DNA from 3 places in the Asaia spathodeae NBRC 105894 genome. Region 1 is predicted to be linked to each of the others. Evidence: riboswitches for the same ligand, from Rfam matches in the RefSeq annotation. Region 1 holds a riboswitch; each other region holds the start of a gene.
The links. A riboswitch is a leader RNA that binds a small molecule or an ion and turns the genes downstream of it on or off. The one in region 1 is predicted to bind cobalamin.
Positions count from the first base shown of each region.

Region 1 (4,051 bases):
GGTTCTTCAACCCGAAAAACGTGGAGTCAAAGCGGGCGTCAATCGTATCACCGATCTGATGCTGGTTCTGATAGACATAGAACCGGTCACGCCCGATCCGCCCCGGCTCGATTGGGGCATTACTGGCATCGACTGCGCCTTCGCTACCTATATAGCTGTAGGTCTCGGCATTGTCCCACCGCCGTTTGGCATAGGAGAAATAGGCCTTGTCATGCAGGGTGAGCCGGTCGTTCACGATCCAGTTCAGATGCAGGGTCGGCGTGGCATTGACCGAACTTGCTCGCGGGTTGGCAACATTGTAATTGCGCCAGAGCGAGGCCTTGCTGACAACCAGCCCGCTCGATGAATGCAGAAGACCCTTGGCTTGATCCTGAACGGCAGAGCCCGGCACCAGAGGGGCGCCGTAATAGGTGGAAAGCTCATCTGTCAGATAATCCATACCCAGTCGGGCCGAGAAATTCTGTGACGGATGCCAGAGCAGGGTCGTCGTCCAGTCATTGCTATGCGGATCAGCGCCCTTGACGTAGCCATCTGACGAGGTGCGGCTGAAATCACTGCGTATGGCCAGTGTCGGTGACAGCGGGATCGACCCGCCAATGCCTGCATTCCAGGTATTGAAGCTGCCATAGGAAACCAGCGTGTCCAGATGCGCATGATCCGGGTCGGGGCTGCGTGTGCGCATATCGACCGTGCCACCCACAGCGCCTTGTCCGTAAAGAACGGAAGACGGACCCTTGAGGACCTCAACTGCCTCGAGATTGAAGGCGTTCAGCGGCCGGTTCACCATGGTGGTGGGGCCGAAATAGAACCCGTCGCGCAGGATCAGGATCTGATTACCACTGAACCCGCGCATCATGAGCTGTGCCGGGTTGCCCGGTGACCCGCCAGAAGTGACGCCCGGTGCAAAATCGGCAGCCTGTTCGGCCTGGGCGTAACCGCGCTGCGAGATGATCTTCTGGTCGATCACCGCAATCGAAGCCGGGTTATGCTGCAGGCTCAGGCCGAGCCTGCCACCGATGGCAGGCCGGGCATTGAGCCCTGTGCTTTGCCCGTGGGCGGTAATGTATTCATCATTCGCTCCCTGATCCTGCGCGACGGCCTGAGGGAGGGAGAGCAGGGGAAGCCCTGCGAGAAGAAGCGATCTGAAGGGGCGCAGAGGGCGCATGGTGGCGGATCTATCCGGTCTGTTCACGTCACTACGATGGGCAGATTTGCACCCGCCACTTCCGGGACACCCCGCCCATCAGTTCTCGTCCGTGACCATGGATGATGGCAGGTCTCCTGACTTGTGCGTCACCAAGCAACAACATGCCTTCCCGGGGGGATAAACCCAGTGGCCGGGCCGCAAGGGCCCTTGTCAGTGCTCTCTTCACCTACAGTTGCGGGGGCAGTCATGGCATCGCACCATGTTCCCTTTTCATCCCGGCGAGCGGGAACCATCGCGCGCGACCCTACTGCCCGCGCACGCCCTGTCAATCAGACGCGAGGCTTATGCAGGTCTCTTGTAACGCTCGCGTATCCCAAATGACACGCGCCTCTTTTCAGCTCGGGCTTGTCGGGCTTGTGGCCATATGGGGATCAGAATGGGACGGTGATCCGTTTTCGACATGTCCGGCCAGTGCGAGCAGGACCGTGCCCGCCTGGTCTTTCAACTCCAGGTGATACCAGTTTTGGCTGGGGCCCAGATCGACAATCTCGACGCGTTGCGTATCGGGCTTGAGCGGACGCTCTTCACTCCTGCCGTTATACAGATTGCTCAGGACCGTCTCTTTGCTGGACGGCTTCGATACCGAGAAGACGAGCCGCAAGCTGTTGTCTCCTTCCTCCTGCAGCAGGGCCACGCCGCTTGCAGGACGATGAAGGCGGTAGAAACCGTTTGGTCCGTAGATTTCGACCAAACCCTCAGGCGCGCAGGCGAATAGGCTGATCGTGCCAGCGGGCACCGTCAGATGTTGGCTTGCCATGCCCGTCTGGCGAATACGGAAAACGACACCCTGTCTGCCGGTATTACTGAAGGTGAGTTTTGTCGGATCATCGGCATGGGTGGTGACAGCAAAGCGATAGGGCAGGGCGCGGCTCGGCCTCTGTCCGGCTTCCTGCATCGGCAGGCTGCCCTGCGACGGCACGAGCGGCGGCGGATGCGCGCAGGAAAGACGCGTCTGTGGCAGATAGTCGTCGGTATTGGGAAGCTTCGCCGACCATTCAGCGTCGGGTTTCGAGAAATCGAAGACGGAGGTCAGATCGCCACAGACAGATCGCCGCCAGGGGGTGATGGTGGGGCATGCGACGCCAAAACGCTTTTCGAGAAATTGCAGGATCGAGGTGTGGTCGAATACCTGCGAATTGACCCATCCCCCCTTTGTCCAGGGAGAGATGATCAACGCAGGCACGCGAGGCCCGAGACCGACAGGCTCGCCATGATAGCTCTCGCCTGCGGATGAAACAGTGGTGCTGCCTTGCCCCGCAAGCGCAGGGACAGGCGGTGGCACATGGTCGAAAAAGCCGTCATTCTCGTCGTAGTTCAGAATGAAGACTGTCTTGGCCCAGGTCTCGGGGTGACGAACGAAAATATCGATGAGTTTCGAGATCAGATGCTCGCCAAAGCCGGGAGGGGCTTCGGGATGTTCCGACAGGGCAGCTGGCGGAACGATCCATGAGACCTGCGGCAGGGTGCCTCCTGCAACATCATGCTCGAAAGCATCCAGCAGGTAACGCCCTTCAAGCTCGTGCATGTTTTCCTTGTTCGAGCCGGGGGCGATGGCGCGGGCGTTCAGGTAGCGCCAGTCCTTGCGGTCGAGATTGCGGAACTGGCGGAACGAGGCGAGGGGGTTGTCGCCGAAATTGTCGTATTCCTGATAGAATTTCCAGGTAACACCGGCCTCCTGCAGTCGTTCAGGGTAGGTCGTCCAGTCGAAAGGCGTGAATTTCGGGTTGTCATGGGCCATGTCGGCAGACCAGTTGCCGTCATCGACATTCTCGACTGCCTGCTTGCCCGCTGAACCGACAGCGAGCCCGTTCGTGCCGGTGAAGAAATAGAGACGATTTGGATTGGTCGGCCCGAAGATCGAGGCGTGATAGGCGTCGCAGATCGTGAAGGCATCCGCCAGGGCATAGTAATAGGGGATTTCCTTGCGGGTGAAATACCCCATGGTCATGGGTGTCTTGTGCGGTACCCAGCTATCCCACTCATTCCATGCTGCCTGCGTGCCTTTCCAGCTATGGTCGAGGCTTTTCAGGCAGGCGGCAGAGGTATGCACCGTGTCGAACAGGAAGGGCCAGATAGCGCGGCCCTTCTCGTCTTTCTGGGCAAAGACGGAACTGCCATCAGCCTGGCGTTCTGCCCGCGGGTCACCAAAACCGCGCACACCGCGCAGCGTGCCGAAATAATGGTCGAATGCCCGGTTTTCCTGCATCAGGATAACAACGTGCTTGACGTCCTTGATCGTGCCGGTTTCCCGGTTGGCTGGAATGGCCAGAGCCTGTTTCAGGTTTTCAGGCAGCATGGCCCCAGCGAGGGCGGCAGCACCGAGATTGAGAAAATGCCGTCGGCTGGGTTTCATGCTGGCTGATCCGTCTCTCAGTTGAAGTGCTTGCGGATGGTGAAGAATACCATGCGCGGGGCCGCGGCCTGAAGGGTCTGGAACGTGCCCGAAGGGTCGGAATTGATAAAGCCGTTGCTGCCCACCGTCGCGACATAGCGCTTGTCGAACAGGTTCGAGACGTTGATCTGGGTATCAAGCCCGCGCAGCCAGAAATTATGGCTCTTGAAGCGGTAGCCGAGATTCAGGTTGAACACGTCGTTGGCCGGCACATAGGCGTCGTTCGTATAGGTGTAGTAGCGACGATCCTGGATCTGCATAAGGACGTTGCCCCAGATCTGGCCGTCGTCATAGCCGAGCTGCAGATTGGCGAGGTTGCGCGGCATACCGACCACGTTCTTGCCCTTGATTGCGGCGGAAACCGTACCATTCGCCATCACATCGTCCTGATAGAAGGAATTGTTGAAGGCATAGGAAGCGAAGATCGACCAGTTCGGAGCAAACTGCCAGTT
Region 1 covers NZ_BAPY01000038.1:37,943-41,993, reverse strand. Annotated here, with positions in the region: gene AA105894_RS11525 (TonB-dependent receptor) at 1-1,165, opposite strand, end outside; cobalamin riboswitch at 1,255-1,456, opposite strand; gene AA105894_RS11520 (phosphocholine-specific phospholipase C) at 1,542-3,560, opposite strand; gene AA105894_RS11515 (TonB-dependent receptor) at 3,578-4,051, opposite strand, start outside.

Region 2 (4,051 bases), on a different contig from region 1:
CTCAAGTAGGGATGGGGTGCCGTCATCGCCACGCGCAGCGAAGAAGGTCGCATTGAGAATGATCTCGGGCGGCTCTTCCATCATCCAGCGATCGACAAAAGGCAGGACGCTCGGCGCGCGGAGCGAGGCCACGTAGATCAGGTCAACGCCAAGGCCGGATTCGTAAAGCGCCTCGGCAAGGGCATCGACCCCGTCGAGATCGGCCGCGAGCAGGTGAGCGCGATAGAATACCAGCAGAACCCGGCTTGTCCGCTCTGTGCCAAGCCGACGATAGACACCGGCGGGCGGCAGGGCCTCGGCAATGGCGCCATCATCCGGCGCCAGCCCGGCAAGGCTGGCCATAAGGGTCAGGGCGCATCGCAGATTGCGGGCGCCCCCCTCACGAAACAGTCCGTCGAGACGCTCCCATTGCGCAGTATCGACGTTCGACAGGGCTTTCAGCGCGGGGTTGGGCGTGGCCTCTCCCGTTATGAACGCCAGAGGAATGGACCGTGCACGACAAAGGGCGCGCAGTTCATCCACACCATAACGCCAGTATTCGGTGCCCCCCAGAAGACGCACCACCACGCAGCGTGTCCGGGAAATGGTCTGTTCAAGATAGAGATCGACCGACATCGGGTGGCGCAGGCGAGACAATGTGGCCACGCGCAGGCTGGGGTCCTGCGCGCCATGCACAGCACTCAGCCCAAGCAGGTCACTTTCGGAAAAAGACAGCAGAACGAGATCGGCGGGCTCATGACCGAGATCCTCGGCCATGGCCTGCCCGTCCAGATCATGCGTTTCCCGAAAGAGAAGATGCATGGCTCAGCCAGCGTCGAAGCTGTTCTGTACAGCAACCGGATCGAGCCCATGCAACCCGATCACGACCAGCCTGCCCTCGCCCTGCGCAGCATTGCCCCATGGTTCGAAGGCATGGCGGATGCGACTGCCGACTGCCTGCACACCCAGACGCAGCGATTTCCCGGCGATGGGCGCATAGCCCTTCATGCGCAGCACATCATGCGTCAGCGCCACATGCTCGAGGCGGGCAATGAAACGCTCGACAGTTTCCTGCTCCCTGATGGGCAGAACAAAGCTCGTGAAATCGTCATGCTCGTGTTCGTCAGCGCCATCATGATGGGACGGGCGTGCAGCCAGATCATCTTCGGCAGCGGCAGAAAGGCCGAGCAGCACGGCGGGATCGACCTGACCTTCACGGGCGCGGATCACACGCACGCGGCGCTTGCGACCAGCGAGAGCAGCCTCCACGCTGGCAAGTGCCGCCTCATCGAGAAGATCGGTCTTGTTCAGCACGACCAGATCGGCGGAATCGAGCTGATCCTCATAGACTTCCTCAAGCGGATTGTCGTGATCGAGTGACTCGTCTTCCTCGCGCTGCTTCGCCACGGCCTCAGGGTCATCGGCAAAACGTCCTGCGGCAACCGCCGGACCATCGACAACGGTAATGACACCATCGACCGTCATGCGCGTGCGCACGCTCGGCCAGCCGAACGCCTTGAGCAGAGGCTTGGGCAAGGCAAGGCCCGATGTCTCGATCACGATATGCTCTGGCGGCTGCGGCCGATCGAGCAGCGCCTCCATGGTCGGGATGAAATCATCCGCCACGGTGCAGCAAAGGCAGCCATTGGTGAGTTCGACGATATCTTCTTCCGGGCAGTTCGGAATGCTGCATCCACGCAGGGTCTCGCCATCAATGCCAAGCGAGCCGAATTCGTTGACGACGATGGCGATGCGACGACCATTGGACTGCGCGATCAGATGGCGCAGCAGCGTGGTCTTTCCGGCGCCAAGAAAGCCGGTGATGATGGTGACAGGAATCTTGCTCATGAGACGCTTTCCGGAACGGCATGTTGTGGGGCAGGAGCAGCAGGATTCTGGGCAGGAAAACGCCCCAGAATGATATCGCGCAGCGAATCAGGGCGTCTGGAGGGCATGACCGTGCCTGATGCCGAGCGACCATAGGCCTGCGCATAGACAAGCAGGTCTGGCGCGAGTTCAGGACTCAGCTGACCAAGCAGCCATGACCATTTTCCCGGCATGGAGAGGGTCGCGGTGCAGCCCTGCCGGCAGGCAGCGAGACAGCGCACGCTCTCGACCGCGACCAGAGCAGGATCTGCCAGTTCGGTCAGGGCATCATGCAGGGCCTGCCCGCCTGAGGCGCAGGTCTGACAGACATGAAAAACGGGTTTGGGCTGCGCGTTCATGACAATCCGGGCTTTTTGCTCATCCCCGCAACAGGGGCCGAAAACAAGGCGCAGTGATGATTGCCGGCGCATGCACCGACCTGACGCATTCGACAAAATGCAATCCGTCACGATCCGGGCACCCCGCCGGTCCATGAAATCAGCGAAATGACGGCAGGTCTCCTGGCTTGTGATGCCGGTCTCCCGAAATCCCTGCCCCCTTCCCGGAAGAGCTCCAGTGGGATCGTGGCAGGGGTTTGACATCACCTACAGTTGCGGGGGCAGCGCGGGACTGGGGCATCTCTGCCCGGACCCGCTTCCCTTTTCACCCCTTGCGAGGCACCGTCACGCCTGTCCTAGCAGGTTTCGAACGCGCCATGCAAAGCACGAGGCCCTGCCGGTCGATGCATTATTTCCATCTTGAAACATCATGTCTGCTCCCGACATCATGGCGGTCTGGCTCCATGATACGAACGAGGGATGACCCCCATGCCGCATCTTCTCGTTGTCGATGACGATCAGGATATCCTGACGCTATTGACCAGCTTTCTGCGCAAGCACCAGTACCGCGTCTCGACGGCGGAAGATGGTGAGGCCATGTTCGCCCTGCTGGAGGCCCAGCCGGTCGATCTCGTGATTCTCGATATCATGCTGCGCAACGAAGACGGGTTCAGCCTCTGCCAGCGCCTGCGGACAACATCGCGCCTGCCGGTCATCATGCTGTCGGCGATGGCTGACCATACCGATCGCGTGGTGGGGCTCGAAATCGGTGCTGATGACTATCTGACCAAGCCTTTCGACCAGCGCGAGCTGCTGGCCCGCGTCAAGGCCGTGCTGCGGCGCACCGTGGACCCGGTTGCCCCCAGCTCTCCATCGACGCGACCGGTCCTGTGCTTCGGGGGGTGGCAGCTTGATGTGGCCCGCCGTGAGTTGCGGTCGAGCGAAAACGCACTCGTCATGCTGTCAGGCGGCGAGTTCGACCTGCTGCTTTCCTTTGCCGAGCATCCCCAGCGTGTGCTGACACGCGACCAGCTGATGGACATGGCGCGCGGCCCCGATCATGCCGCCTTTGACCGCAGTATCGATGTTCAGGTCAGCCGGTTACGCCACAAGCTCGAGACCGATCCGAAAAATCCGAGCCTCATTCGCACCGTGCGCAATGGCGGCTACATGTTTGCCACGACGGTCAGACGCGCATGAGCCGAACCCTGTTTCTGGACGACACGATCACGCGTCGTCTGATCGTGACCGTGGCGCTGGCTGCCGGGGTCACCCTGCTGTTGATTGAACTCTTCTTCCTGTTTGGCGGCCGCTGGACCAAACCGGATATCCAGGAGACCGGGCTCCCCGCCCAGGTAGCCACCGTCATCCGCATGACCCAGGCTGCCCCTGCCGCGTCACGACAGGCCCTGACACAGGCTGCGGCGACCGACCAGCTGCGTTTTGGCTGGTATCCCTCCGGCTCGGCCATTGCCACGGCTTTGCTGCATGGACAGTACCGACCCGCCGAGATCGAACAGGGCTGGGATTTTCTCAAACCCTATCTGGCGCACCGGCCAGAGAGGCTTGCCGTCTTTCAGGAAGACAATCCGGTCTCGCAATTGCCCGGCATGCCTTATGATCGCTCGGTTTTTCACGAGTCCTATTTTGCGGCACTGCAATGCGACGACGGAAGCTGGATCCTGTGTATCGCGCTGCAGCGTTTCTGGGGTCTCTATGCCTTTGAACGTTTCTGTCTCGAAGCCGTGCTGCTGACGCTGTGGATCATCGCTGTTTCCGCCATCGCTTCGCGCCAGCTCTCACGCCCGATCGAACATCTGGCCTATGGCGTGCGCAATCTGGGTGCACAGCCCCGCCTGATGCCGCTC
Region 2 covers NZ_BAPY01000072.1:19,895-23,945, reverse strand. Annotated here, with positions in the region: gene cobN (cobaltochelatase subunit CobN) at 1-801, opposite strand, end outside; gene cobW (cobalamin biosynthesis protein CobW) at 805-1,827, opposite strand; gene AA105894_RS13890 (DUF1636 domain-containing protein) at 1,824-2,204, opposite strand; cobalamin riboswitch at 2,340-2,545, opposite strand; gene AA105894_RS13885 (response regulator) at 2,664-3,383, shown strand; gene AA105894_RS13880 (ATP-binding protein) at 3,380-4,051, shown strand, end outside.
Region 2: it holds a riboswitch for cobalamin, as region 1 does, so the genes downstream of both, AA105894_RS13890 (DUF1636 domain-containing protein) here and AA105894_RS11525 (TonB-dependent receptor) in region 1, are expected to answer to the same signal.

Region 3 (4,051 bases), on a different contig from region 1:
CTCTTTGCCGGGATCAACGGGCGGTAACGCGCATCTGCGCAATGAACATTCCAGAAGCTTCACAGGCAGTCTCGAATTTCGCCCCCATTTCATACGCGGTTTCGACATGAAGGCCTCGTTTGTCGATGTGAAAGTTGCCGACGCCATTACCTATCTGAGCGCCAGCAACCTGCTCGCTGCCTGCTATGATTCCGCCGATTATGACAGCAATCCGTTCTGCTCGACCTTCAAGCGTAATCCCTCAGGACAGATCACCTCTTTCCAGTCCGGCTATTATAATATCGCCAGCTATGAAACGCAGGCGCTTCAGACGACGCTTGATTATATCCTGCCTCTCAGACGCCTCGGCCTGTCCGATAATTTCGGCACGGTCGATCTGCAGGGCAATTACGTTCATTACCTCAAAAGCCAGCAGCGTTACCTCTCCACCACCTATCTGCTGGCGGGAAGCACGGCGTCGCCCAAGGATAATTTCACGCTCAACACCACCTGGCAGCGCGGCGCGCTCACGGCGCAATGGCAGACGATGTGGTACGGGCCGAGCCTTTTCATGCTTCAGGTGCCCTCCACACGTTACGAGGCCAATAAGCGCCCGGCCTTTGCCCAGTTCAATCTCTCGCTCGGCTACGAAATCACGAAAAACCTTTCAACGAATTTCGTGATCAACAATATCACCGATGCCCTGCCGAAAGATTCCGGCATCTACAACCTCACCCGTTACTATGAAGCCCTGATAGGGCGCAGCTTCCAGATGCGTATCGGCGCCAGTTTCTGACGCCGCCGCAAGGCAAACTCATGTGTCGATGGGGCGGTTCGGGCTTTATCCCCGGCGACGCCTGTCGACGCGATAAAAGATCAGCGAGGCCATCCAGGCCAGCACGAAGAGGCCGATCACGATAAAGCCGATCTGGTTGAAACTGTCACTCACCAGTGAAACGAGCTGCCAGAAACGCCCTTCGAAGCCGATCTTGTCTCCCAGCAGTTTCAGCGTTTCGATGCTGCCGATCCCGACAGCCACAATGACCGAGATCAGGGTGATGATGATATTGTAGCGCAGCTTGCGCAGTGGATCGACAAACGCCCAGCGATAGGCCCCGAGCATCAGCACGCCATCAGCCGTATCGATCAGGGCCATGCCAGCTGCAAAAAGCGCCGGGAAGATCATGATGGTCGCAATCGAGACGCCATGACTGGCCTGAGAGGCAGACAGGCCGAGCAGGGACACCTCCGTCGCCGTATCGAAGCCCAGACCGAACAGGAAGCCAAGCAGCACCATATGCCAACTTCTGGAAACGAGCCTGAAAAGCGGCGTCAGCAGACGGGCCAGCACTCCCCCCTTGGCCAGCAGCGCATCGATATCAATTTCCTCAACCGCACCGCCAGACTTCACATGACGCCAGGCACGCCAGGCGCCACGCAGCACGATGAAATTCGTTATCGCCAAGGCAAACAGAAAACCGGCTGAAATCAGCGTGCCGGTCACGCTGCCGATATCACGCCAGGCGCCAAAACGATCCTGCATCGCCTGAGACAGCAATGCCGTTCCCAACGCCGCCAGCACAACGATAAGAGAATGACCGATGGCAAACCAGAACCCGGTCAGAAGTGGCTGACGCCCCATCTGGATGAATTTGCGCGTTACGTTGTCGATTGACGCGATATGATCGGCATCGACTGCATGACGCAGGCCAAAACCATAAGCCAGCAAGGCATTGCCCAGCAGAAGAGGCCTGTCACGCAGCAGCAGGAAACTCCAGATCCACAAGCCCAGATTGGCCAGTATCAGACACAGGCCAAGGATCGAGATACGCAGGCGCAGGCTTTTCTCAGGCGGGTTTATCTCCCCGCTCACCATCGTCATGAGCGCGTCATCCCTGTCCTGTGGCGCAAGGGGCTTGCGAACGCGTGATTGAACAAAACCTCGTCTCCAGCTGCCGGATCGTCCCGTCCGGCTGCCACGGCAGCAAAGACGAAGGCAGGTCTCCTGGCTCGCGGGTCGTCATATCCTGCGCCTTCCCGGAAGCACGCTTCCAGTGGCCCGAGCAGGAACTCGCCGCTCACAGTTGCGGGGACAGCTGCCGCCGCAAGCCCGATCCTGAGCGGATCTGCCGGCCCGTTCGGCATTCCCTTTTCACTCGCTTGCGCGAGACCTTCGACAGAGACGGAAGTAACCACTCACAGCCCTGAAAGCCAAGCCAATTCCCCTGTCTGATGCGCTGTTTTCTGCGCTGCATCGCCATGCCCCTGCCTTCGTTGACAGAATTTTTCGCACAAAAAATCACGCAACCATCCCGCGGCTCGGCCTTTCTGAAACCATGCAGATCACCCGACCGTGAGGCCGGGGGTCCCCAAGAAAGGAGCTATTACGATGAGCCTTTATCGGACAATCAACCCGGCAACCGGCAAGACCGAGCGCGAATTCGAGCTTCACACCAAGGCCCAGGCCTTCGAGAAACTCGAGGCTGCCCACGAGTTCTATAACAGCGACTGGCGCCATCGCAGCTTTGACGAGCGCAAGGCCATTGTGCTGAAGGCTGCGGAAATCCTTGAGCAGAACAAGGAAAAATACGCACGCCTCATCGCCATCGAAATGGGCAAGGTATTGCCGGAATCCATCGCGGAAACCGAGCTTTCTGCAAAAATCCTGCGCTACTACGCCGAGAACGCTGAGAAATTCCTCGCTCCGCGCGAGATTGAGGTCGCCAAGGGACGTGCCACCGTGCTGAGCCAGTCTCTGGGTGTCATCTACTGCGTGGAGCCCTGGAACTTCCCCTACTACCAGCTCGCACGCGTTGCTGGCCCGAACCTGATGGCAGGCAATGTCGTGCTGGCCAAGCACGCACCCGGCGTGCCGCAATGTGCGCTCGCCTTCGAGGCCCTGTTCCTCGAAGCCGGGGCCCCCAAGGGTGCATGGACCAATCTCTTCATCGACAACGATGTGTCTGAAGAGCTGATCGCCCGCCCCGAAGTGCGCGGTGTTGCCCTGACAGGGAGCGAGCGCGCGGGCAGCGCGGTCGCCGCCCAGGCGGGCAAGGCGCTCAAGAAGACCACGCTTGAGCTTGGCGGTTCCGATCCGTTCATCGTGCTCGAAGACGCCAATCTGGATGAGGTGATCCCCAACGCTGTTGCGGGTCGCATGTCCAATAACGGTCAGGTATGCACAGCAGCCAAGCGCATGATCGTGCATGAATCGCTTGCCGACGAATTCGTCCGTCGTCTCTCCGATGCCATCGCCGAATTCCGCTATGGCGACCCGCTGGAACAGGGCGTGACCCACGGGCCGATGAGCAGCGAAAACGCCATGAAGCTGGCCCTGAGCCAGGTCGAAAAGGCCGTCTCCAACGGTGCCAAGCTGGTCGTGGGCGGTAAGCAGCTCGACCGCGAAGGCTTCTTCATGCAGGCAGCTCTGCTGACCGGCGTTACCAAGGATAACCCGATCTTCTACGAAGAGATCTTCGGTCCGGCTGCCATCGTCTACCCCGTGGCTGACGATGATGCCGCCATCGCACTGGCAAATGACTCGCCCTACGGTCTGGGTGGCTCGATCCATACCAGCGATGTCGAGCGTGGCCGCAAGCTGGCCGAGCGCATCGAAACCGGCATGGTGTTCATCAACGAGCCGACCGGCACCGCTCCCGAGCTGCCCTTCGGTGGTGTCAAGAATTCCGGCTATGGCCGTGAGCTTTCTTCGAACGGGATCGAGGAATTCGTCAATCACAAACTGATCCGCTCAGCCTGATTGATGATCCGGATATCAGGGGTTTTCACCCCTGATATCCTTTGCCACGGAACTAAACCTCACGTTTTCGCGATGAACACAAGCAGGCCGCGGGCCGCGCTTTTTTCCTTCTCCCGCACGAAGGTGTTCATCATGACGACTTTCCCCAAGCCCCCTTTCGACACCCCTCTCCAGGACCGTATCCCCGGTCAGACCGAGGCCATGACCCCGCTGCCTGATCATGGCGAAAACAGCTATGAGGGTTCCGGACGTCTGACGGGCAAGATTGCCCTTATCACGGGTGCCGATTCCGGTATCGGTCGTGCTGTCGCC
Region 3 covers NZ_BAPY01000002.1:45,350-49,400, forward strand. Annotated here, with positions in the region: gene AA105894_RS01830 (TonB-dependent receptor) at 1-775, shown strand, start outside; gene AA105894_RS01835 (HoxN/HupN/NixA family nickel/cobalt transporter) at 821-1,861, opposite strand; cobalamin riboswitch at 1,958-2,169, opposite strand; gene AA105894_RS01840 (NAD-dependent succinate-semialdehyde dehydrogenase) at 2,369-3,739, shown strand; gene AA105894_RS01845 (SDR family oxidoreductase) at 3,872-4,051, shown strand, end outside.
Region 3: it holds a riboswitch for cobalamin, as region 1 does, so the genes downstream of both, AA105894_RS01835 (HoxN/HupN/NixA family nickel/cobalt transporter) here and AA105894_RS11525 (TonB-dependent receptor) in region 1, are expected to answer to the same signal.